Regions from separate parts of the Rhizobium sp. KDH_Rht_773_N genome, predicted to be linked through region 2. Evidence: riboswitches for the same ligand, from Rfam matches in the RefSeq annotation. Region 2 holds a riboswitch; the other holds the start of a gene.
What was found. Region 2 has a riboswitch for thiamine pyrophosphate ahead of ACU8HS_RS10715 (YkoF family thiamine/hydroxymethylpyrimidine-binding protein). Riboswitches for the same ligand answer to the same signal wherever they lie in the genome.
Positions count from the first base shown of each region.

Region 1 (11,194 bases), on a different replicon from region 2:
GCTGTCGAAGCGGTTGAAGATGACGAGCGGCTCGTAGATGAAGTCGAGCGTCGACTGGCGCGACGATGTCTGGTTGAACGGGTTGAAGTTGCGCACCCAGGTCGTGGCCGGCTCGATATTGGCCGTCAGGATGGTCTGTGCCATGGCCGAGCCTGACAGCATGGTCAGGGCAGCAGCGGCCAAAAGATATTTCTTCATGTCAAATTCCCCTTTTCTTATGCGGTGAAAAATAATGGCGCCGGTCAGGAGACCAGCGCGCTTGCAAACATGGCTTCGACCTCCGCGTGGGCAGCGCGATAGTCGATCCTGAGATTGCCGAGGCGAGCCTTGCCTGCGGCGATACGCTTCTGCGCAGCCTCGGTCAGCGGACGCGCGGCCTTGGCGGCGGCTTCGCTTTCCTTGAGGTCGCCGTGGCTGTGCAGGGCGATGTCGAAACCGGCATCGAGAACCTGGGTGACGCGTTCCGGCAGGGTGCCCCGCAGCGACTCCATGAAGATGCAGTCGGAAATCAGGACGCCGTCATAACCCATGTCGTTGCGGATCACGTCATGCATGATCGGCGAGATGGAGGCCGGAAGCTCGGCATCGTAAGCGGAGTAGACGACATGGGCGACCATCGCCCAGGGCGTATCCTTCAGCGCTACGAAAGGCTTGAAGTCGGTGGAAACGAGCGTCTCGCGCGAGGCGTCGACAACAGGGCGCTCCTTGTGGGAATCGAGCGTGGCGCGGCCGTGGCCCGGAATGTGCTTCATGACCGGCATGTTGCCGGTCTCAAGCAGGCCATCCACGACTTGGCGGCCGAGGGCCGCGATGAAATCCGGATCCGGACCGAAGGAGCGGGCGCCGATAACAGCGCTCGTCGTCTCAAACACGAGGTCGAGAACCGGCGAGCAGCCGCTCGAAAGGCCGAGCTCTGTCATCATCGCGCCCATGGCCTGCGAGGAAAGACGCAGGGCCGTCCTGCCGAGTTCGAAGTCATGGCGTGCGAGCTCGGCAAACTGGCCGAAGCTGCGGAAGAGCGGCCAGGGGCCGGCATCGAGATGCTGCACGCGTCCGCCTTCCTGGTCGGTGAAGACGGGCGCATCGTCGCGACCGACGGCCTCGCGGAAACGCTCGATCAGGATCTTTGCCTGTTCCGGATTGCGCAGGTTGCGGCGACCGACGAAGAGGCCGAGCGGATTGGTCTCGCGGAAGAGGGCGAATTCGTCGTCCGAAAGCGTCGGATTGGGAAGGCCGACGAAGAGAGCGAGCGGGGTCGAGGACACTATTTCAAACTCCGGTATCAGATGGTCATTTCGGCTGGCTTCGCAGCATGCCTTCGTAAATGCCCTTGTCGGGGGCGTGAATCTCGACCGCGCCGGCGGTCTTGACGTAGAAATCGACGGGGCCGGCATCGCCGATGAAGGCATAGGCGTGCCCCAGCGTCTTCATGGTCTGCAGGCAGGCGGAAAAGAGGGCGAGGCCGATGCCCTTGCCGCGCGCTGCGGGATCGACGCCGGTCGGGCCGAAGAAGCCGCGGGCGGTCGTGTCGTAACAGGCAAAGCCGAGAAGTTTGCCGTTCTCGACGGCGATGAGACAGGCGACAGGCTGGCGGGAAAAGGCGACCGCCACTTCGCTCGCCCAGTTTTCGCTGAAATGTTCGCGCACCCAGCCGATGACGACGTGAAGTTCCGGCGGCAGGGCCGGGCGGATGGTGATGCCGACGGAGTCGGCTTTGCCTCTCAGTTCGGCGAGCTTTGCGGAATATAAGCTCACAAGCAGGTCCGACACCCGAATTCCTCCAATTATTCCGTTATTGCGGAATGTATCCCCTTTTAATGAGATAGCTTTGGATATCTGAGCGGCCATGTCAACAGGCTTTTTTGCCTGATGCCCCTGCTCAACTGAGGGTAGGCAAAACAAAGCGGCCCGGATTGACCGGGCCGCTTGTCCACTATCGGATTTGTGATCGGGATTAGAGTGCGGCGTCTTTCCACAGGGCGTGGAAATGATGGACAGGCCCATGGCCGGAACCGACCGTCAACTCGCCCGCGGCGGCGACTGCTTGCGCAAGATAGGTTTTTGCAGTCGCGACAGCCGCTTGCGGCAAGACACCCTTTGCGAGTTCGGCAGCAAGCGCACTGGAAAGGGTACAGCCCGTTCCGTGCGTATTCTTCGTAGGAACACGTTTCGCCTCGAACCAATGCAGGCCGGAGGCAGTCGACAGAACATCGGGGCTTTCGTCGCTCTCGAGATGCCCGCCCTTGACCAGCACCGCGGCCGGGCCGAGCGCGCGCAGACGCTCAGCCTGCGAGGCCATCTGCTCGCGGCTTTTGGCAACTTCTTCGTGCAGCAGGGCTGCGGCTTCCGGCAGGTTGGGCGTGAGCAGCGTGGCAAGCGGCAGCAGGTGCCGCGTCAGCGCATCGACAGCCTGGGGGTCGAGAAGTGCCGCTCCGCCTTTGGCGATCATGACCGGATCGACGACGATGGGAATGCCGCGATGAGGCGCCAGCGCCTCGGCGACCGCTTCGGCAATGCCGGCATTGGCGATCATGCCGATCTTGACCGCATCGACGCGCACATCGGCGAAGACCGCCTTGATCTGCTGGGAAACGAACTGCGGCGGCACGAGATGCACACCGGTTACACCCCGCGTGTTCTGCGCCGTCAGTGCCGTCAGCGCCGCCATGCCATAGACGCCGCGGGCGGAGAAAGCCTTCAGATCGGCCTGGATGCCGGCGCCGCCGGAAGGATCGGAACCTGCGATGGACAGGACGTTGCGGATCATCGGCCGGCCTTTCTGATTTCTTTGGCGATACGGATCGTCGCGGCCTTCGGGTCCGGCGTACCGCAGATCGCCGAGACGACGGCAAGCCCATCGGCGCCTGCTGCAAAGACGGAAGCGACATGTTCGCTCTTCAGGCCGCCGATCGCAACCGTGGGAACCGGTGCCGCTTCCACCGACTTCGCCAACCCGTCGAAGCCGATCGGCTGCTTGTGGTCGGTCTTGGTGGGGGTGGCAAAGACCGGCCCGATACCGGCATAATCGACGATCCCTGGTTCAATGGCCGCTGCCAGAGCCTCCGTCTCCACCGACAGGCCGAGGATCATGTCCGGTCCGATCATTGCGCGCGCGGCGGCCGGTCCCATATCGTCCTGGCCGATATGCAATCCATCGGCGCCGATCGCAATCGCCGCCTCCACGTCGTCGTTGACGATCAGCAATGCGTCGGTGCCCTTCAGGACCTCTTTCAGGGCAAGACCGGTCTCGATCAGCCTTGCCGTCCCACCATGCTTGTCGCGAAGCTGCACCATCGTCGCGCCGCCGGCCACGGCAAGCCGCGCCGTCTCGACCATGCCGATGCCAGCGCAGAGATCGGGATCGAGAACCAGATAGAGGGAAAGATCGAAACGTTTCATGCGCCACCGATCCTAACTTGCGCATCGAGTTTTGCGCCATCGAGCGCACAAAGCGCATCGAGGAAGCGCCACGAGAACGAGCCGGGGCCGGTCGCTTCCTTCGCGGCCTCCTCGCCGGCGACCGCGAAAGTGGCAAGCGCTGCGACAGCGGCTGCGAAAGGATCTGCCGGAATGGTGGCAGCAAAGGCGCCGGTCAGGCAGGTCAGCGAGCAGCCAAGCGCGGTCACCTGCGGCATCAGCGGCGAACCGCCTTCGATGCGCAGCGCCTGCGCTCCGTCGGTCACGAAATCAACGACGCCGGTAACGGCGACGACCGTTCCATGCCGTTCGGCAAGCAGCCGCGCGGATGCCTCGGCCTGTTCGACCGGGTCACGGCTGTCGACGCCCTGGCCGCGGCTTTCGCCGCCGGCGAGAGCGATGATCTCGGAGGCGTTGCCGCGGATGATCGTCGGGCGAAGCGCCAGCAGATCGGCAACCGCCTTGCGGCGGAAGGACGTTGCGAAGTGAGCGACCGGATCAAGGACCCACGGCTTGCCGTCCGCATTCGCGGCCGTTGCCGCCGCCTGCATGCCGTCGATCCATTGGGTGGAAAGCGTGCCGATATTGATCGTCAAAGCTCCGGCGATCGCCGCAAATTCGCCCGCCTCTTCGGCGGCGTGAACCATGGCGGGCGACGCTCCGGCAGCAAGCACCACGTTGGCGGCGATGTTCATGGCGACATAATTGGTGATGCACTGCACGAGCGGCGGCTTTGCGCGCATCGCCGTCAACAGTGCCCCGGGTGTCTTGTTCTCCATCGTACCCCTTTCAGGCGGGGCAGGCGCGGGAACGATCATGCGATGAAGCAGATTGTGACCCGAGCGACTCCCTCCGCCGGCATTATCCGGTTCAGGTTCGAAGGGTGCTTCTCAGCCCGTTCCTGCAAACGGGCGCCCCTGTCTCTCAACGGCACTCTTTCTTGCAGAGAATGGAGCCAATGTCACTGGCAAAATGACGGTTTTGCGAATGCGGCTCCGCGCATGCTGACGCTGCACCGGTCTTAAGATGGATGTCTCTTTCCAGCCGTGCTGGGGCTTGCCGGCCTTTCGACGGTCTCTTCCAGGAGACCGCCGTATCGAGGCCGGCAAGCCCCGGCCGATCACCGCAGCGGAGCCGGAAGCAGCTCGGTCGTAAAGTCCTGATACGAAACCGGGCGCAGGAACCTGTAGATGGCGAGCGTCCCGACCGACGTCGACCTGCCGTCGGCCGTTGCCGGATAGGGGCCGCCGTGGACCATCGCGGGCGATACTTCCACACCGGTTCCGAAGCCATTCACGAGCAGGCGTCCGGCAAGCATTTCCAGCTTGGGAACGAGGCGCTTCGCGTCCGGCTCGTCTTCGCTCGCAATATGCAGGGCAACGGTCAGCTGACCTTCGAGACCGTCGAGGACGCGTTCGAGTTCAGCGAGATCGCGGCAGCGCACGATGAGACCGGCTGCACCGAAAATTTCGTCCTGAAGCTCATGATGCGCCAGGAATGCCGCAGCCGTCGTCTCGAAGAGAGCGGCCGTGCCTTCGAATTCGCTGCCGGGCTTGCCATTGGCGACAAGGCGGACTTCGGGATGTTTTTCCAGCCGGGCGACACCATCGCAGAATGCCTTGGCGATGGAGCCCGTCAGCATCGTCTGGGCGCTGACGTCAGGCAGAAGCTCGCGTGCCCTGGCAATGAAAGTATCCAGGCCCTCGCCATCGACGGCAAGAATGAGGCCGGGATTCGTGCAGAATTGTCCCGCACCCAGAACCAGCGAGCCCACGAAGGCGGTCGCGATCTCCGCCGCGCGGGTTTTCAGCGCATGGGGGAAGAAGATGACCGGGTTGATGCTGCTCATTTCCGCATAAACCGGGATCGGCTGCTTGCGTTCGGACGAGATCTTCATCAGCGCCGTGCCGCCCCGGCGTGAGCCGGTGAAGCCGACGGCTCTGATTCTGGCATCGGCCACCAGCTTCTGCCCGACCTCGAAACCGGTATCGAAAAGAAGCGCGAAAGTGCCGGCATGCAGGCCAGCCTTGGCGACGGCGCGCTGTACGGCGCGGCCGACCAGTTCCGATGTGCCCGGATGGGCGGAGTGCGCCTTGACGACGACAGGGCATCCTGCCGCCAGCGCAGACGCCGTGTCACCGCCGGCGACCGAGAAGGCGAGCGGAAAGTTCGATGCGCCGAAAACGGCGACCGGGCCAAGGGGAACGTTGCGCAGGCGCAGATCCGGCTTCGGAACCGGCTTGCGGGAGGGATCGGCGCCGTCGAAACGAAGTTCCTGGAAGCGGCCGTCACGGACCTCCTTCGCAAACAGCCGAAGCTGTCCGGTGGTGCGGGCACGTTCGCCTTCCAGGCGCCCGCGTGGGAGCCCGGTCTCCGCCATCGCCCGCACGATCAGTTCGTCACCGATCGCTTCGATCTCGCTGGCGATCGTTTCAAGGAAGGCCGCCCGCGTTTCGAGATCGGTTTCCCGGTAGGAGGCGAAGGCCTCCCATGCAGCCCTGGTCGCCTCCTCGACGTCTTCGGCAGAGGCGCCGCCAAAGGAAACGGGCAAGGGCGTCCCGGTGGCTGCCTCGATGCCGTAGAGTTCCCCGCGCGTGCCGCGCTTTTCCGATCCCGCGACGAGCAGGCTTCCATTGATAGTCATGACGGATTTCCTTTCAAACAGACTCGGCGACTATATAGGCGTTCGCTTTCTCAATTTCACAACATCTTTCCCCAAAGTCGCAGCGAAGAGGACCTCTCTGGCAGAAGCATCGTCGGGGAGACATTCCGCAGGGAATTCGGGGAAACGGCAGGCCGCCATTCGGCGGGCCTGCCGGGCTGCGGCTCTTTGTCCGTGGCTGATCAGAGCGTGGAAAACCGGGCCTTGACGAGGTCGTGGTCCGAGATCGCTGCGCCGTCGGCATCGACGGCGGGAACGGTCACGGCTTGGCTTGCCGTAAGCCCGCGGGTGAACAGCCAGTCAAGCCGGGCGAAAGGCGGCTGCGGAGTGCCGTCCGGACGCGTGCGCTGCGTGAGTGCGAAGTCGTTGGCTGCCTCCCAGCGGTAGCCGGCTTCGGCAAGCAGGCCGAACAGCGGTTCGTGGGCTTCCGGTTCGCGCGTGCCGGCCGGAAGGCTATTGGTGTTGAAGTCTCCGCCGATCACCACAGGCAGGTTTCCGGCCAGCTTTTCAACGGCCGCGATCAGCCTGCGCGTCTGCCCGGCGCGATCCTCGATATCGGTCTTGCTTTCCAGATGCACGCTGACGGCGAGGATCGGCCCGAGTGAAGTCTCGATCCTCGCGGCAATCGCCATGCGTCCGCCGATCCGGCCCTGACCGTCCTTCGCATCCGTCCACCAATTGCCGCCATCGTCGAGGCGGATGAGTGCGGCGTCCGTCACCGGCAGGCGCGACAGCAGCGCATTGCCGTGAAAACCGACTGCGTTCGTTTCGCCCTTGTGCCATTCGCGCTCGCGCGAATCCCCGAGGCCGAGCTCGATGAATTCCACGCCGAAGACATAGGACATGCCAAGATCGCGGGCGAGATCGGCAACGGTATGGCGGTTGCCGGCGCGTGCCATGCCGAGATCGGCCTCGGTCAGCAGCAGGATATCGGCACCGCTTTGGGAAACGAGTTCGACCGAAGGCGCGTGGTACTTCAGACGTTCGGCATTCCACGCAGCGACGACGATGCCGCTGGCCGCTTCAATGCCGCTATCGGCATGGACCACTTCGATCGTCGAGAGGGCCGGCTGCGTCGCAGCCAGCCGGTCATGTTCGGCTCGCGTCAATGCTGCGGCCCGTGCCTCGTCGAAGAAGGCGGCTGACGGGGCGGCAAGCGCTTCCACGGCAACCGCAACGAGGTTGCGGTCGCCGGTCGCGAGATCGGAAAAATTGCTCATGGCTGGCAGGCTCAGGCGTCGACGGTCTTGGCGTTCGCGCGAGCCGGGGCGACGAGGCCTGCGCCGGTGTCGGCCGAATAGAGATGGATCGAATCCTGATCGATCGCGATGCCGATCCGGTCGCCGGTCTTCAGCGAGACCGAACCGGTCATCGCGACAGCGAAGGGCAGGCCATCGAAATCGGCATGCACGACGCGGCTCGCGCCCAGTTCTTCGATGAAATCGGCGGTGGCGACGAGTGCGCCGGGTGCATCCGGGGAAACGAGGCGGGCGGCTTCGGCACGCACGCCGAGCACGACGCGCTGGCCGGCAAGCTGCTTGCCGCGTTCGGCCGGAAGCGCGACGCTGCGGCCTTCGTCATAGATGAAGGTGCCGTTTTCGTTGACGCGGCCCTCCAGCAGGTTCATGGCCGGGGTGCCGACGAAGCCGGCGACGAAGCGGCTTGCGGGATAGTGGTAGACCTCTTCCGGCGTGCCGACCTGTTCGACATTGCCGGCATTCATGACGATGATGCGGTCGGCCAGCGTCATGGCCTCGTTCTGGTCGTGGGTCACGAAGATCGAGGTGGCGCCGAGGCGGCGGTGCAGGCGGCGGATTTCCGCGCGCATGGCGATACGCAGCTTGGCGTCGAGATTGGACAGAGGTTCGTCGAAGAGGAAAACCTTCGGCTCGCGGATCATGGCGCGGCCCATGGCGACGCGCTGGCGCTGACCGCCGGACAGGGCTGCCGGTCGGCGTTCCAGGAAGGGCTCGAGGCTGAGCGCCTTGGCGACTTCGGCGATGCGGCGGTCGCGCTCGGCTTTCGGCACGCCCGAAACCTTGAGCGCGTAGCCGATGTTTTCGGCAACGCTCATGTGCGGATAAAGCGCATAGTTCTGGAAGACCATCGCGCAGCCGCGTTCGCGCGGCTCAAGCTGGTTGACCACGCGGCCGTCGATGGCGATTTCGCCGCCGGTGATTTCTTCCAGGCCGGCGATCATGCGCAGAAGCGTGGACTTGCCGCAGCCGGACGGGCCGAGGATGACGATGAATTCGCCCGACTGGATTTCGAGATCGACGCCGTGAACGACGGCGTTCTTGCCATAGCTTTTCTTCACGCCACGGATGGAGATCGGTGCCAAGGGTCTGTTCCTTTCACTTCTCGGTGGAGATTAGGCCGCGCACGAACCAACGCTGCATCAGGATGACGAGGATCAGCGGCGGCGACATGATGATCAATGTTCCGGCCATAGCGACGTTCCAGTCGGGCAGGCCGAATTCGGAGGGAATGAGCGTCTTCAGCTGGGTAACAGCGATACCGAAGCTCGGATCGGTGGTAATCAGAAGCGGCCAGAGATACTGGTTCCAGGCCCAGACGAACATGATGGTGAAAAGCGCGATCATGTTCGGGCGCGACAGCGGCAGAAGCACGTCCCAGAAGAAGCGGACCGGGCCGGACCCGTCCATCTTCGATGCCTCGGCCAGCTCGTCCGGAACCGTCAGATAGAACTGGCGGTAGAGGAAGGTGCCGGTTGCCGTTGCCACCATCGGCAGGACCAGACCCGGATAGGAGTTCAGCAGGCCCCATTCCAACTTGACCTGGATGCCGGTGATCTGCGCGATCAGCCAGGTGATGCCGGTCACATCAAGGATGGACTGGAAGGGCTGAAGCGCATTGGCGGCGATCGAGTAGGTCGGCACGATACGCACTTCGAGCGGCAGCATCAGCGTGATGAAGATGATCCAGAAGATCAGGTAGCGGCCGCGGAAACGGAAATAGACGATCGAGAAGGCGGCCATGGCCGAGAGGATGACCTTGCCGGCGCCGACCGTGGCGGCGAAGATGATGCTGTGGAACAGCTTGTTGCCGAGATCGGCGCGAACCCAGGCGGTCTGCACGTTCTCCCAGAAATGGCTGCTCGGAATGAGCGGCAGCGGCACCCGGTTGACCGTCTCGAGATCGAGCGTCGATGCCACGATGACGATCAGGAAGGGCAGAAGCGCGATCACCAGGCCGACAGCCAGCAGGGTGTAGCAGACGAAATTGAAGATTGGCGTGCGTTCGATCATGTCCGCGACCTCACTTGTAGTGCACGCGCCGCTCGATGAAGCGGAACTGGAAGATGGTAAGCAGGATGACGAGGCCCATCAGGATCATGGACTGGGCTGCGGCGCCCGAATAATCGAGGCCTTTGAAGCCGTCGAAATAGATCTTGTAGACCATGAGTTCGGTGGCGCGCGCCGGGCCGCCCTGGGTCATGACATCGACGATACCGAAGGAATCCTGGAAGCTCTCGGTAATGTTGATGACGAGCAGGAAGAACAATGTCGGGGTCAGCAGCGGCAGCTGGATATCCCGCATGCGGCGCATCGGCCCCGAGCCGTCCATGGCGGCCGCCTCGATCAGCGAGCGGGGGATGCCCTGCAGCGCCGACAGGAAGAAGATGAAGTTGTAGCCGATATATTTCCAGGAGAAGGCGATGATGACGGCGATCATCGCATCCTTGCCGTCGAAAGCGGGGTTCCAGAGACCGGGCCAGACATGGTTGATGACCGACAGAAGGCCGGCTTCCGGCGCCAGGATGAAGCGGAAGGCAAGGCCGAGCGCGGGAGCGGCGATCGCATAGGGCCAGATGAAGACCGAGCGATAGATCTTGTGGCCGCGCAGTTCACGATCGGTCAGAAGCGCCAGAATGAGCGCCAGGCCCATGGCAATGGCGGTCGAGGCGAAGCCGAAGATCATGCTGCGGGTGATGGAATCCCAGTAGATCGGGTCGCTCAGCAGTTGCTTGAAATTGTCGAAACCGACCCAGGCATTGCCGCCGCCCCATGGCTGCTCGAGCGTGAACGCCCAATACAGCGCCTGCGCGCTCGGCCAGTAGAAGAAGACGAAGATCAGCAACAGCATCGGAAATGCGAAGAGAAGGCCGATCGTCGTCGAGGAGAAAGTGACGCGCTTTTCCATGAGTGGTCGTTTTCGTCCTGGTTTGGTTCTGGCGCGGACGGCGATCGCACCGCCGCAGCCGGTAGGGAATGTACAAAGACGCACCCGGCGCGCCAGAAGCGGGCCGGGTGCGGCTCATATCAGTCGGTTAGGGCAGCTGAACGCCCTTGTAGGTCTGCTGGAAGCGACGCAGCAACTGGTTGCCGCGGTCGGCAGCGGAGTCGAGCGAAGTCTGCACGTCGGCATTGTTGACGAAGATTGCCTGCAGGCCGTTGGCGATTTCGGTACGGACCTGGAGCAGGCCGCCGAGGCGGATGCCCTTGGCAGACGTGTCGCCGGCCGGGGAGGCGGTCAGGCTCTGAATGGCGAGTTCGCGACCGGCATAGGGAGCCTTGTCGTAGAAGCCCTGCTTCTTCAGATATTCGAAGCCCGAGTTACGAACCGGGATGTAGCCGGTGACGGTCGACCAGGTGAGAGCTTCTTCCGGCTTTGCGATGAAGTTGAAGAAGGCAGCGGCAGCCTTGTATTCGGCGTCCGAGTGACCCTTCAGAACCCAGAGCGAAGCGCCGCCAACATAGGAGCTGTGACGGGTTGCATCGCCGTAGGTCGGGAGCATGGCAACGCCCCAGTTCATGCCCTGCTTGGCGGTGCGGCCGATATTGCCGTGGTCGCCGACCGAGGTCAGGATGACCTGGCAATCGCCGGCGGCGAAGGCTTCGACGAAGGTCTGGCCGACAGCCTTGTTCTTGATGACGGCTTCCTTGGCGTCGTACCAGCCCTTCAGGTCCTTGACGAAGTTGACGAGCATCGGGTTCTTGTTGAACACCAGCTCGGCGTCGAGGCCTTCAAAGCCGTTCTTCTTGGTAGCGATCGGCTCGCCGTTGACGGCTTCGAACTGCTCGATGAACTGCCAGACTTCGTTGTTGGAGATGTCGAAGCCGAGCGGGCAGGCGTAACCTGCGTCCTTCAGAG
Region 1 covers NZ_JBRFNB010000002.1:451,615-462,808, reverse strand. The annotation lists gene ACU8HS_RS24060 (ABC transporter substrate-binding protein) at 1-198, opposite strand, end outside; gene ACU8HS_RS24055 (glycoside hydrolase family 3 N-terminal domain-containing protein) at 243-1,265, opposite strand; gene ACU8HS_RS24050 (GNAT family N-acetyltransferase) at 1,291-1,770, opposite strand; gene thiD (bifunctional hydroxymethylpyrimidine kinase/phosphomethylpyrimidine kinase) at 1,955-2,767, opposite strand; gene thiE (thiamine phosphate synthase) at 2,764-3,399, opposite strand; gene thiM (hydroxyethylthiazole kinase) at 3,396-4,196, opposite strand; TPP riboswitch at 4,248-4,346, opposite strand; gene ACU8HS_RS24030 (aldehyde dehydrogenase (NADP(+))) at 4,538-6,061, opposite strand; gene ACU8HS_RS24025 (endonuclease/exonuclease/phosphatase family protein) at 6,262-7,299, opposite strand; gene ACU8HS_RS24020 (sn-glycerol-3-phosphate import ATP-binding protein UgpC) at 7,311-8,420, opposite strand; gene ACU8HS_RS24015 (ABC transporter permease subunit) at 8,434-9,348, opposite strand; gene ACU8HS_RS24010 (carbohydrate ABC transporter permease) at 9,359-10,243, opposite strand; gene ACU8HS_RS24005 (extracellular solute-binding protein) at 10,371-11,194, opposite strand, start outside.
Region 1: another riboswitch for thiamine pyrophosphate. It lies ahead of thiM (hydroxyethylthiazole kinase); the one in region 2 lies ahead of ACU8HS_RS10715 (YkoF family thiamine/hydroxymethylpyrimidine-binding protein).

Region 2 (11,194 bases):
AAGGGCATCTACCCGGCCGTTGATCCGCTCGACTCCACCTCGCGCATGCTCGACCCGATGGTCGTCGGCGAAGAGCACTACGAAGTTGCTCGTAAGGTCCAGTCGACGCTGCAGCGCTACAAGGCCCTGCAGGACATCATCGCGATCCTCGGCATGGACGAACTGTCCGAAGAGGACAAGCTGTCGGTTGCCCGCGCCCGCAAGATCGAGCGCTTCCTGTCGCAGCCGTTCTTCGTTGCCGAAGTCTTCACCGGTTCGCCGGGCAAGCTGGTTGCTCTCGAAGACACGATCAAGGGCTTCAAGGGCCTCGTCAACGGCGAGTACGACCACCTGCCGGAAGCTGCCTTCTACATGGTCGGCTCGATGGAAGAAGCTGTCGAGAAGGCCAAGAAGCTCGCTGCTGCTTAATGAGCGACGCTTTGGACGAGATTTTCTGCTGCGACACTCTCCGGAGTGTCGTGGCCGAGCTTCCTGAACCGGCCGCGCCGACCCTCTACCGTGCCGATAACGGCGTGATGATGATGGTCGTGGGGCTGGCTCAGACCGAGGAAGGCCTCGGCTATCTCGACCATGCGATAATGCACTGCCCGTTCTGCGGGACCAAACTGCAAGATGCAAAAGCCATAGCCGAGAAGGTAAGTCACTGATGGCTGACAATTTCAACTTTGAGCTCGTTTCGCCGGAGCGTCTGCTGCTGTCGCAGATGGTGACTGAGGTCGTCATTCCCGCGACCGAAGGCGAAATGACGGTCATGGCCAACCATGCCCCGACGATGACGACCGTCAAGCCGGGTATTGTGAGCGTTCGTTCCGCCTCCGGTTCCAAGCAGGACTACGTCGTGTTCGGCGGTTTCGCCGATATCCTGCCAACCGGCTGCACGCTGCTGGCAGAATCGGCTGTTCCGGTCGAAGAACTCAACAAGGACGAGCTGACGCGCCGCATCGAGGCCGCGAAGAAGGAACTCGAGGATGCCGAGCATCACGAGCACAAGTCCAGGCTTGAGCATTTCATCATGGAACTGACCCATCTGCGTGGTGTCGTCCAGCAGGATTGATCGCTGCAACCAGCGACAAGACAGAGTGCAAGGCGGTCCTTCGGGGCCGCTTTTCTTTTGCGGCGTGGAAATCCGCGGGCAGGCATGCGTCACGGGCTGCATCCGCAACGGCATCGAGGTGGGAACGGCACCCCGGAAGGTTTGCCGCGCTAAGGCAGGCTTTCCGTTGCGGGGGAGGTTCTGCAATCCACGCGGAGAGCGCAGAAACAAAAGGCGGCTTCTGACCGCCTATATCCGGAGCGTTTCTTTGGAAGAAGCTACTTAGAAGCCGGTGCCGCCGCGCAGTTCCGACAGCAACGTGCCGAACAGGATTTTGATATCCAGCCAGAGGCTGAAATTTCTGATGTAATAGATATCGCTGGCAATGCGGGCGCGCGCCTCCGTCGGACGCTCTGTCGGGCCACGCCAGCCGCGCGTCTGGGCAAGGCCGGTAATGCCAGGCCGCATCAGGTGACGATAGTGATATTCGGGTACCAGCTCCTCGTAGAGCATGCCGGCCGCGCGCATGTTGATGGCGTGGCAGCGCGGGCCGACGAGCGACATATCGCCCTTGAGGACATTGAGGAGCTGCGGCAGCTCATCAATGTTGGTCTTGCGCAGGAAGGAGCCGATCCGTGTCACGCGCCGATCGCCCCTGACGGTCTGTTCGACGCCGGTGGGATCGCAGAGATCCGCCCGCATGGAGCGGAACTTGTAGACCGTGATCTTGCTACCTTTCAGGCCCCAGCGAACCTGCCGGAAAAACACCGGGCCGCCGTCATCGATCACGATGAGCAGCGCAATCGTCAGAAAAACAGGAAACAGGATGATCAGTGCGCTTGCCGCACCGAAAATATCGAAAGCCCTCTTCAAGCCAAGCTGAAGCCTGTTCCGGCCTTCCAGCGCGGTAAAGCTCTCCGGCTGACGAATATTGGAATTCGCTGCGTCGAGAGCCGGCATCTTCACTGTTTTCGTAAAGAAAGCCGTGTCTTGAAGCTTATTTGAAGTAAACACGTTCATTAAGCAACGTCCGTGGAAATACTCGCATATTGCGTCGCGCTGGCACAAATACATGGGCAAGATCGATTTGTCACCCGCTTCTTTAAGGTTTCCATAACCTTAATCGAGCCAAATTTGGGAGTATTTCGAAATATGTCCCTGATATTTTTGATGGGTTGGGAATTAACTATATTGAGTAAAGGCTAATTCTTGCGCGTTATGCGTGCGGCCCATCGTATTGCCGCTCGCTCGAGAGCGAAATAACTGAGGCTCGCGAGAAGAAAAACGATCGCCGTCGCAAAGGTGCAGCCGATAAACCAGTCCCGTAAAGGCTTTTCTTCACCGATCCCGAATATGGCCGGCGAGATCGTCTGCATCGAGGTCAGAACGATGTCCTGCCAGATATAGATGCCGAATGACACGGTTGCCGTGAAGCGCATGAGGGCATTGTCGAGCACAGTCGCAAGCAGCACGGAGCGCGACAGGGCCACGAGCGCCGCGGCGACCATAACCGGGAACAGCGGAAAGGCGTAGGGGATGCCCAGCCATCCATAGGCTTCCCATGGTCCGCCCGCCGATAGCGGCAGCTGGAGGCCGGCAGCGACCAGACAGGCGAGTGCGGCGATGTCGAACCGGATCCGGCGTTTGCGCGGCAGCATGATCTGGATGCCGGCCGCGAAGGCACCCAGCGCAAAAACGGCGAAGAAACCGAAGGGATTGTAGTTCGGCATCCACTCCTTCGCGCCGCCCTGCATGCCGTACTGCCAGCCGCGCTCAATCTCATTGGGCGGGACGAGCATGCGGAAGGTTTCGTGGGTAAGCAGCGTCACCGCAATGATGCCAAGCCAGGCAAGCCGCGTGACGAGCGCAGAACGGCGGTCTTGCGGTATCGCGAAAAGCCAGAGGAAGCCAAGCGGCAGCAGCGTATAACTCGTGACCTCAAAGCATATGGACCAGAGCGGACCGTTGCCCTCGACAGGAAAGAAGGTGCGCCAGTGCCACTGGCTCATGAAGAAGAGGCCACTGGCATAACGCAGAACGAGTTCCGGCGTCAGCCTGTGCTCAAGCAGCGTGATGCTGAGGACGAAGCCCGCCGTCAAGGCCACCCAGTAACCGGGCACGATGCGGGCTGCGCGTCGCAGGACATAGGTGCGCAGGCCAGGCATGGCGCGGCCGGCATCCAGGCTGCGCCAGAACGGCAGGGCCAGCAGGAAACCGCTGAGGATGAAGAAGATGGCGACGCCGAAATTGCCGAAGCGCAGAGCGGTCAGCACCGGCTGCAAGCCTTCAGTCCTGTTGAGGTCGACGCGCAGGATAAGATGGTGGATGAGCACCAGCAGGCAGGCGGCCGCACGCAAGAAATCCGCTCCGGCCACCCGGTCCTGCTGCTGCATGTCACTCCTCGCTCCTGGCCGGACTTTGCAGCGGAAAGCTGCCGCCGGCAAGAGCGGGATTATCTCAGCCAAGCAGATCGTTGGTGTAATAGGTGGAAAAGTCGGGCTTTTCCTTCAGCGCCGCGCCATTGGCATCCAGCAGGATGCCGTGGTCGAAGAGGAAAGCTCCGATCGCTTCCGCCTTGGCCGGATCGATGAGGCCGATCGCGCCGTCGGTACTCTTGAGGAAATGGCCCTCGACCAGCGCCTTTTGCGATGCCTTGACCAGCTCGGTGTTCAGCAGCGCGCCGTTGCTGCCGGCAATGAGGAGATCACAGGCCTCGTCCGGATTGTCGACCGAATAGGCGTAACCCTTGAGCGTGGCCTGGATGAAGGCGCGGGCGTTTTGCGGATTGGCCGACAGATAGGCGTCGCTGGATGCGATTGCCGTCGTCTGCTCGTCGGGAATGCCGTAGTCGCTATAGCGCCAGCGACCGACCTGCCGGTTCTCCAGCTGCGCGGCGATACCCTCCCAGGTATAGATTTCCAGCGTGAAGTCCACTGCGCCATTATCGAGTGCCTCATAGGCGGAGGTGCCGAGCGTGACATTCTGGAATGCGCCCTTGCCGCCGTCGTTGCGGATCATTGCGGAGACGAGCGCCTCCTCCCATGCGCCGCCGAAGCCGCCATAGGTTTTTCCGTCCAGATCCCTCGGGCTCTTGATATCGTCGCGGCCGCCCTTGAAGATCAGCCTGCCGGTTTCCGTCTGTACGACGGCATAAACGAGCTTCACATCCGCGCCGGCGGCGCGTTGGGTGAAGGCTTCAATCTCTCCGCAGATGCCGAAATCGGCAACGCCGTTGGCGACAAGCGTGCCGGCGCTGGTATCGGCATAGGGCAAGATCTCGACGTCGAGGCCGGCCGCCTCGTAGAAGCCCTTGGCCTTGGCGACATAGATGCCGATGTGATTGGTGTTCGGCGTCCAGTCGAGTGCGATGCGAACCGCGGCTCTGGATTGGGCGAAGGCAGTGCGGGCGGCGAGGCTTGCAGCCATGGCGGCAAAAAGGGTCTGTCGGCGGGTGAGAAGCATCGGGACCTCCTCAGGTTCTTTGCGGATGCAGCAATGTTTGAAGAATTTCGGTTTCGATCGCCTGGGCGGCCGGGGAGCCGAGATCGGCAAGCGTGCGGGGTCTTTTCAGCGGCACGTCGAATTCCCGGATCACCGCCGACGGACGGGCGGAAAGCACGTAGATGCGATCGGACAGGAAAACCGCTTCCCGCACATCATGGGTGATCAGCAGGGCCGTCCAGCGGTGGTCGGTCCACATGCCCTGCAGCCATTCCTGCATCTGGGTGCGGGTGAGCGCGTCGAGTGCCCCGAAGGGCTCATCGAGCAGCAGCATGTCCTGTCGCTGAATTACGGTGCGCAGCAGGGCCGCACGCTGGCGCATGCCGCCAGAAAGGGCGGCGGGATAGTGATTCTCAAAACCGGCAAGGCCGAAGCGTTCGAAGAGAGGGGCGGCAACGGAGCGCGCCTGGCTGCGGCGCATGCCGTGCACTTCGAGGCCGAGGATCGCATTGTCGATGACGCTTCGCCACGGCATCAGCGCATCGCGTTGCGGCATGAAGGCAAAGGCGTGTGCGGCTTGCGAAAGCGGCATGCCGTCAAAGAAAATGTCGCCGCCATCGGCCTGCAGTGCCTGTGTCAGAAGGCGAAGGATCGTCGATTTGCCGGAGCCGGAGGGGCCGACGATCGAGACGAATTCGCCTCTGGCGACATGAAGGGAAATATCCTTCAGCACGTCCATGCCGGCGAAGGATTTCGAGACGTTCTTCAGCTCAAGCATCCCGCTCATCGGCGTTTCTCCGCAGGAGATTGCCAGGGCATGACCAGGCGCTGCACCGCCAGCGTGAGAGCGAAGAGGCCCAGGGTCAGGAGGGCGCTGACGACGACGGCGGCAAGCACGAGGTCCGGCCGGAAATTGTTCTTGGCATTGAGCATGTAGATCCCGAGGCCGCGTGCGGCGCCTGCATATTCGGCAAAGATTGCACCGACCACGGCATAGGTGATCGCTATGCGCAGGCCGGCAAAGAAGAACGGCATGGCGGAGGGAAGCCTTGCCAGGCAGAAGATACGCCAGCGGCTTGCCTTCATGGAACTCAGAAGCTCGGCAATATCCCGATCCGTCGCTTCATAGCCCTGCAGCAGGGCGACAAGCAGCGGAAAGAAGGTGACGAGGGCGACGAGCAGAAGCTTCGGCAACAGCCCGAAACCGAACCAGAGCACGACCAGAGGGGCGATTGCGACCAGCGGCAATGTCTGGCTGACGATGAAGAGCGGCAGCAGCGCGCGGCGCATGAAGGGTATGAAATCCATCAGCACCGAGGAGGCGAAGGCAAAGAGCAGCGACAGGGCGAAACCGCCGAGCGTCGCGCCAAGCGTGGGCCAGGTATTGTCGAGCAGCGCCTGCCTGTTCAGCCAGCCTTGTGTGAGGATGCGCGAAGGCGAGGGCAGGATGGAGGGCTTGATGCCAGAGAGATCGACATAGAACTCCCAGACGGCCAGGAAGGCGCATACGGCAAGAATGGCTGGCAGGGCCCGCCGCAGTGGTGCAAATGTCGAATCCGGTTTCGATAAGGTCATTGCCGTCAGGCGTCTCAGGCTTTGCTCGGGCTGTTTGCCGAGACCGTAATATCCAGCGTCACATGGCCCTCGGGATCGCCGAAGCGGTAGAAGGCTTCATGGATGGTCGCGAAGATCGCACCGGCATCGCCGCGCAGCTTGGTACAGAAATTCTTGGATCGGTCGAAAGTGCCGGAGCGCTTCAGGAAATCGATGCAGCCGTAGATCTCGTCCATATGGGTGCCGGTTCCCATGACATAGAGAGAAAACTGGGCGGCGGTCGGCTGGCCGGTCCTTGGCGTTTCCCTGACCGCTGCCATCGCCGCCTCCACACGCTCGGCCAATGGTTCGGAGCGGATCGTGGCCAGGCCGGTGCCGCAGATGGCGTCATCCGGCTCGCCGGGGCAGCCGCGCGAGACGGCAGCGGATAAAACGCAATGTTCGCCGCTTGCCGAGGCCGCAACGAAGAGGTCGCGCATGGCGGCAAACAGTACGTCGGGCGGGCCGACCATCAGCGTGGAAATATCGTCGGTTTCGATGCGGAGCCGGTCACGATAGGGCTCGAGCGCCTTGATCGCATCAAGGATGATGCCGACGAAATTGCCGGACATCGGATACAGGGACACTTGCGCGCCGGAAAACATTTGGACCTCGCTCCGCTGGCATTACCCAGATCAGCTTTGAAGGGTCCGGAGGCATGCGCCTCACATCTCAGCCCCAGCAATATGGAGCTCCCCCGTGAAATTGTGGCGGAAGCTAGCACCGGCTCGGCGATACCGCAACCGCAAAATTGCTATCCGGCTACACGGTCGGCAAGCGGAGGATGGCAGGCCGGGCGCATCCGCCATCTGTCGGGAAAGGAGGAAACACCCGGACGGAGGTCCTGTCCGGGTGTCCAGCCGGTTTCGGACCTGCCAGAAACGGAACCGGATGTCGCTGTCTCAGGCGGCTGCGCCGGCATAGGGGCGGTCGCTGCGCGCGGCAATCAGTGCTTCGGTCCACCATTGCAGCTGGGCTGTCATTCGCGAAAGCCGGCGCAGCGCATCCTGGGGATCGTGCAGCCGGCCCTCATCGTCGAAACGACGCCAGGGAGAGCTGAAGCTCACCGCATCGCAGATCGTGACGGCGTGAAGCTCCGCAAAGACGAGGCGCAGCTGCTCGACCGCCCGCAATCCGCCGGATACGCCGCCATAGGAAACGAAGGCGACCGGCTTGCCGTGCCAGGGCTCGGCAAAGAGGTCGATGAGGAATTTCAGGGAAGCGGTGAAGCTGTGATTATATTCCGGCGTGACGAGAATGAAGCCATCGGCCTGATGGAGCCTGTCGGCAAGCCGTCTTGCCTCGGGATGATGCGGCGCATGTTCCCGCGGCAGCGAAAAGGCCAGCGGGTCGATGATGTCGATTTCGAATTGCGGGAAGCCGACAAGCTCTCTTGCCAGCCATTTTACGACCCTGTCGCAGATGCGCCCGTCGCGCGTGCTGCCGTAGATGACGGCAAGCCTCATGGCTTTCTGCATGCATTGCTCCTTCTTTGTCGGCTTTACGGCCTCGGGAGCGCAGTCTATAAAACCTCAACCAATATTGAGGTCAATAGGCCATGCAGCAGAACCCGACATTCTCCCTGAGCAGGCTTCTGACGGTGGGGGAGGTGGCAGAACGCAGCGGACTTGCGGTTTCCGCCCTGCATTTCTACGAGGCGAAAGGACTGATTTCCAGCATTCGCACCCGTGGCAATCAGCGCCGCTATGGTCGCGACGTGCTGCGGCGTCTCGGCATCATCAAGGTGGCGCAACGCGTCGGCATCCCTCTTGCTGAAATCCAGACCGCCTTCGAGACCCTGCCGCAAGGCCGCACACCGACAGTGGAGGATTGGCAGAGGCTGTCTGCGCTCTGGAAGGATGATCTCGATGCTCGCATCAGGCGGCTCAGCCTGCTGCGCGACCATCTGACGAGCTGTATCGGCTGCGGCTGTCTCTCCATTGATGCCTGTCCGCTGCGCAATCCCTTCGACGTGCTCGGCAGTCAGGGCACCGGTGCGCGGCTTCTCGATCCGGATGCGTAGGCCTGCGGGCTTTCTTTTGGCCGGTTGCCGCATATGTTAGGCCTGATAGCGCAAGCGGCGGGGCCAGCCCGCCAAGAGGAGAGCTTCGTGTTTCATCCCAAACTGTTCGAAAACCGCAATGTCGTCGTGACGGGTGCCGGGCGGGGCATCGGCCTTGAAGTTGCCCGGCAGTTTCTGGATTGCGGAGCGCGCGTGCTTGTGCATACCGGGCGCAAGGGCGAACGCGAACTGCCGGATTTTCTTCTGACGGCCGAATCGGAGCGCCGGGCGCTGCTGCTGCCGGCCGATTTCCTGCATCCGGGTGGGGCTGCGAAGTTTGCGCAGGAAGCGCTCGATTTCTTCGACAAGATCCATGTTCTGGTCAACAATGCCGGTACGATGCATGGACGTTTTCCCGCCGGCGAGCTGACCGATGCCGACTACGAGACTGTCGTGCGCCTCAACCAGACGTCGGTGGTGGAACTTACACGCGCACTGCTTCCTGCTCTTCGGGCAGCGCAGGGTGCGGCCATCGTCAACACGGTCTCGATATCGGCGCTGACGGGCGGCAGTCCGGGTTCGGCGATCTATTCCGCATCGAAAGCCTTCGTTGCGACCTATTCCAAGGCGCTCGCCCGCGAACTCGCGCCTGACGGTATCCGGGTCAATTGCGTGTCGCCGGGCACGATCGATACCGATTTCCATGCACGCTATTCATCTCGCGAAAAACTGGAGCAGACACGCAAGTCGATCCCGCTGCAGCGGCTCGGAACATCGGAAGATTGCGCCCCGGCCTATCTCTTCCTGGCGGCGCCTTCGCTCTCCGGCTACATCACAGGCCAGGTTCTCGAGATCAATGGCGGCCAGCTTATCTGCTGATTTGGTTGGACTTTTTTTGGTATTTCGCGACATTTGACCAATTCGCTTCTGCGAATATGATATTGTACTGATCTACCTTATTACCTCCTTCCGAGAAGCAGATGCCATTGCCTAAACCGAAGCCGGGCATGACCGGCCAGGACTTGCAGAAGCTTGCTGACAAAGCCCACGAGGCGAGTGATCTCCTGAAGGCGCTAGCCCATCAGACCCGGTTGCTCATCCTCTGTATCCTTTCGGAAGGCGAAAAGACGGTGGGCGAGATCGAGGATATCCTTGGTATACAGCAGGCTATGGTGTCGCAGCAGCTTGCCCGGCTGCGGCTCGAAGGCCTCGTCAACACGCGGCGCGACGGCCGGCTCGTCTATTACAGCATGGGCAATGAAAGCGTTCTGGCTTTCCTCGAATCACTTTTCAGTCTCTTCCCGGTTGCCGAGAAGGGCTGAGGCTGCAGCTCTTGCGAAGCGGCCGGCAAGCCGCGAAGATAGGCCTCATCCCGAATTCGGCAGGGGGGGCCGGATGATCGACAAGCTGGAATTCTTCATCGCACTCGCCAACGAGAAACATTTCGGTCGTGCGGCGGAGGAATGCGGCGTTTCCCAACCCACGCTGTCTGCCGCCATTCGCCAGCTCGAGGACCAGCTCGGCGTCATGCTGGTGCAGCGCGGCTCCCGTTTTCAGGGATTGACGCCGGAAGGGCAGCGCGTCCTCGAATGGGCGCGGCGCATCGTCGGCGACACACGCACGATGCGCGAGGAAATGCGCGCCGCCCGCAAAGGTCTCTCCGGCCATCTGCGGCTGGCTTCCATTCCGACCGCGCTCGCCATGCTGTCGCGAATCACGACGCCCTTTCAGGAGCGACACCCCGACGTCACCTTCTCCATCGTCTCGCGCAATTCGCTGCAGGTGCTGGGAATGCTCGAAAATCTCGAGATCGATGCCGGCGTCACCTATCTGGAAAACGAGCCGCTCGGGCGTGTCACCTCGGTGCCGCTCTACGCGGAGCGTTACAATCTCATCACTGCCGCCGGCAGCCCGCTCTCGGATCGCGAGAGTGTGACATGGCGTGAAGTCGGCGATCTTCGACTTTGTCTATTGACGGCCGACATGCAGAACCGCCGTATCATCAACCGACATTTGACCGAGGCGGGCGCGACGGTGCATCCGACGCTCGAATCAAACTCGATGATCGTGCTGTTTTCGCATGTTCGGACCGGGCGCTGGGCGAGCATCATGCCGCGTAACGTAGCGAAATCATTCGGTTTTCCTGTGGAGATCCGAATGATCCCGATCGTCGAGCCAGAGGCGCACCATCTTGTGGGCCTTGTCGCCCCCTACCGGGAACCGTTCACGCCCCTTGTTTCTGCTTTGTTGCATGAGGCAAGAACACTCGTGGAAGATGCGGAACTTTGATAGAAAAAAACTATCAAGCAACGAGACTGCTTTATTGATCGCGGCCCGCTTCCCTGAGACAGTTCCCTAGAAATCGCAAGGACATGGGGAGGTTTTTGCGCATTTCGCGGAATTCGCAAGCCGAGGGAGGGCTGCTGATGAACATACGTATCGCCGAGGGCGATATTGCCGGGCGCGTGCGCTCGATCGTTGCCGATCTTCGATCCCTCGAAGGCCCGTTGCTCCCCATTCTGCATGAGGTTCAGGACGAGTTCGGTTACGTGCCGCAGGAAGCCCTGCCGGTCATCGCCGACGAACTCAATCTTTCCCGCGCCGAGGTCCACGGCGTCGTGACCTTCTACCACGATTATCGCGATCACCCCGCCGGTCGGCACGTGCTGAAGCTCTGCCGTGCCGAAGCCTGCCAGTCGATGGGCGGCGACGCGCTGGCCGAGCGTATCAAGAGCCTGCTCGGCATCGATTTTCATCAGACGACACTGGACGGCAGCGTGACGCTGGAGCCGGTCTATTGTCTCGGTCTCTGCGCCTGTGCGCCGGCCGCCATGTTCGACGGCGAAGTGCATGGCCGGGTCGATGACGCGCTTGCGGCCGAACTCGTCGAGGAGGCGCGCCGATGACCGTAAGAATCTATATTCCGCGCGATGCCGCAGCGCTCTCGCTCGGGGCTGAGAAGGTGGCAAAGGCGATTAACCAGGAGATCGCCGCCCGCGGCCTCGATGCGGTCGTCGTGCGCAACGGCTCGCGCGGAATGCTCTGGCTCGAACCGCTGGTCGAAGTCGAGGTTTCCGGCAAACGGATCGGCTACGGGCCGGTCGCGGCGAAGGATGTCGCAGGCC
Region 2 covers NZ_CM129525.1:2,134,425-2,145,618, forward strand. The annotation lists gene atpD (F0F1 ATP synthase subunit beta) at 1-408, shown strand, start outside; gene ACU8HS_RS10680 (hypothetical protein) at 408-647, shown strand; gene ACU8HS_RS10685 (F0F1 ATP synthase subunit epsilon) at 647-1,054, shown strand; gene ACU8HS_RS10690 (sugar transferase) at 1,316-2,053, opposite strand; gene ACU8HS_RS10695 (acyltransferase family protein) at 2,236-3,426, opposite strand; gene ACU8HS_RS10700 (ABC transporter substrate-binding protein) at 3,491-4,495, opposite strand; gene ACU8HS_RS10705 (ABC transporter ATP-binding protein) at 4,506-5,261, opposite strand; gene ACU8HS_RS10710 (ABC transporter permease) at 5,258-6,049, opposite strand; gene ACU8HS_RS10715 (YkoF family thiamine/hydroxymethylpyrimidine-binding protein) at 6,064-6,672, opposite strand; TPP riboswitch at 6,663-6,776, opposite strand; gene ACU8HS_RS10720 (NADPH-dependent FMN reductase) at 6,970-7,545, opposite strand; gene soxR (redox-sensitive transcriptional activator SoxR) at 7,626-8,090, shown strand; gene ACU8HS_RS10730 (SDR family oxidoreductase) at 8,178-8,948, shown strand; gene ACU8HS_RS10735 (ArsR/SmtB family transcription factor) at 9,050-9,391, shown strand; gene ACU8HS_RS10740 (LysR family transcriptional regulator) at 9,465-10,358, shown strand; gene ACU8HS_RS10745 (formate dehydrogenase subunit gamma) at 10,496-10,975, shown strand; gene ACU8HS_RS10750 (formate dehydrogenase beta subunit) at 10,972-11,194, shown strand, end outside.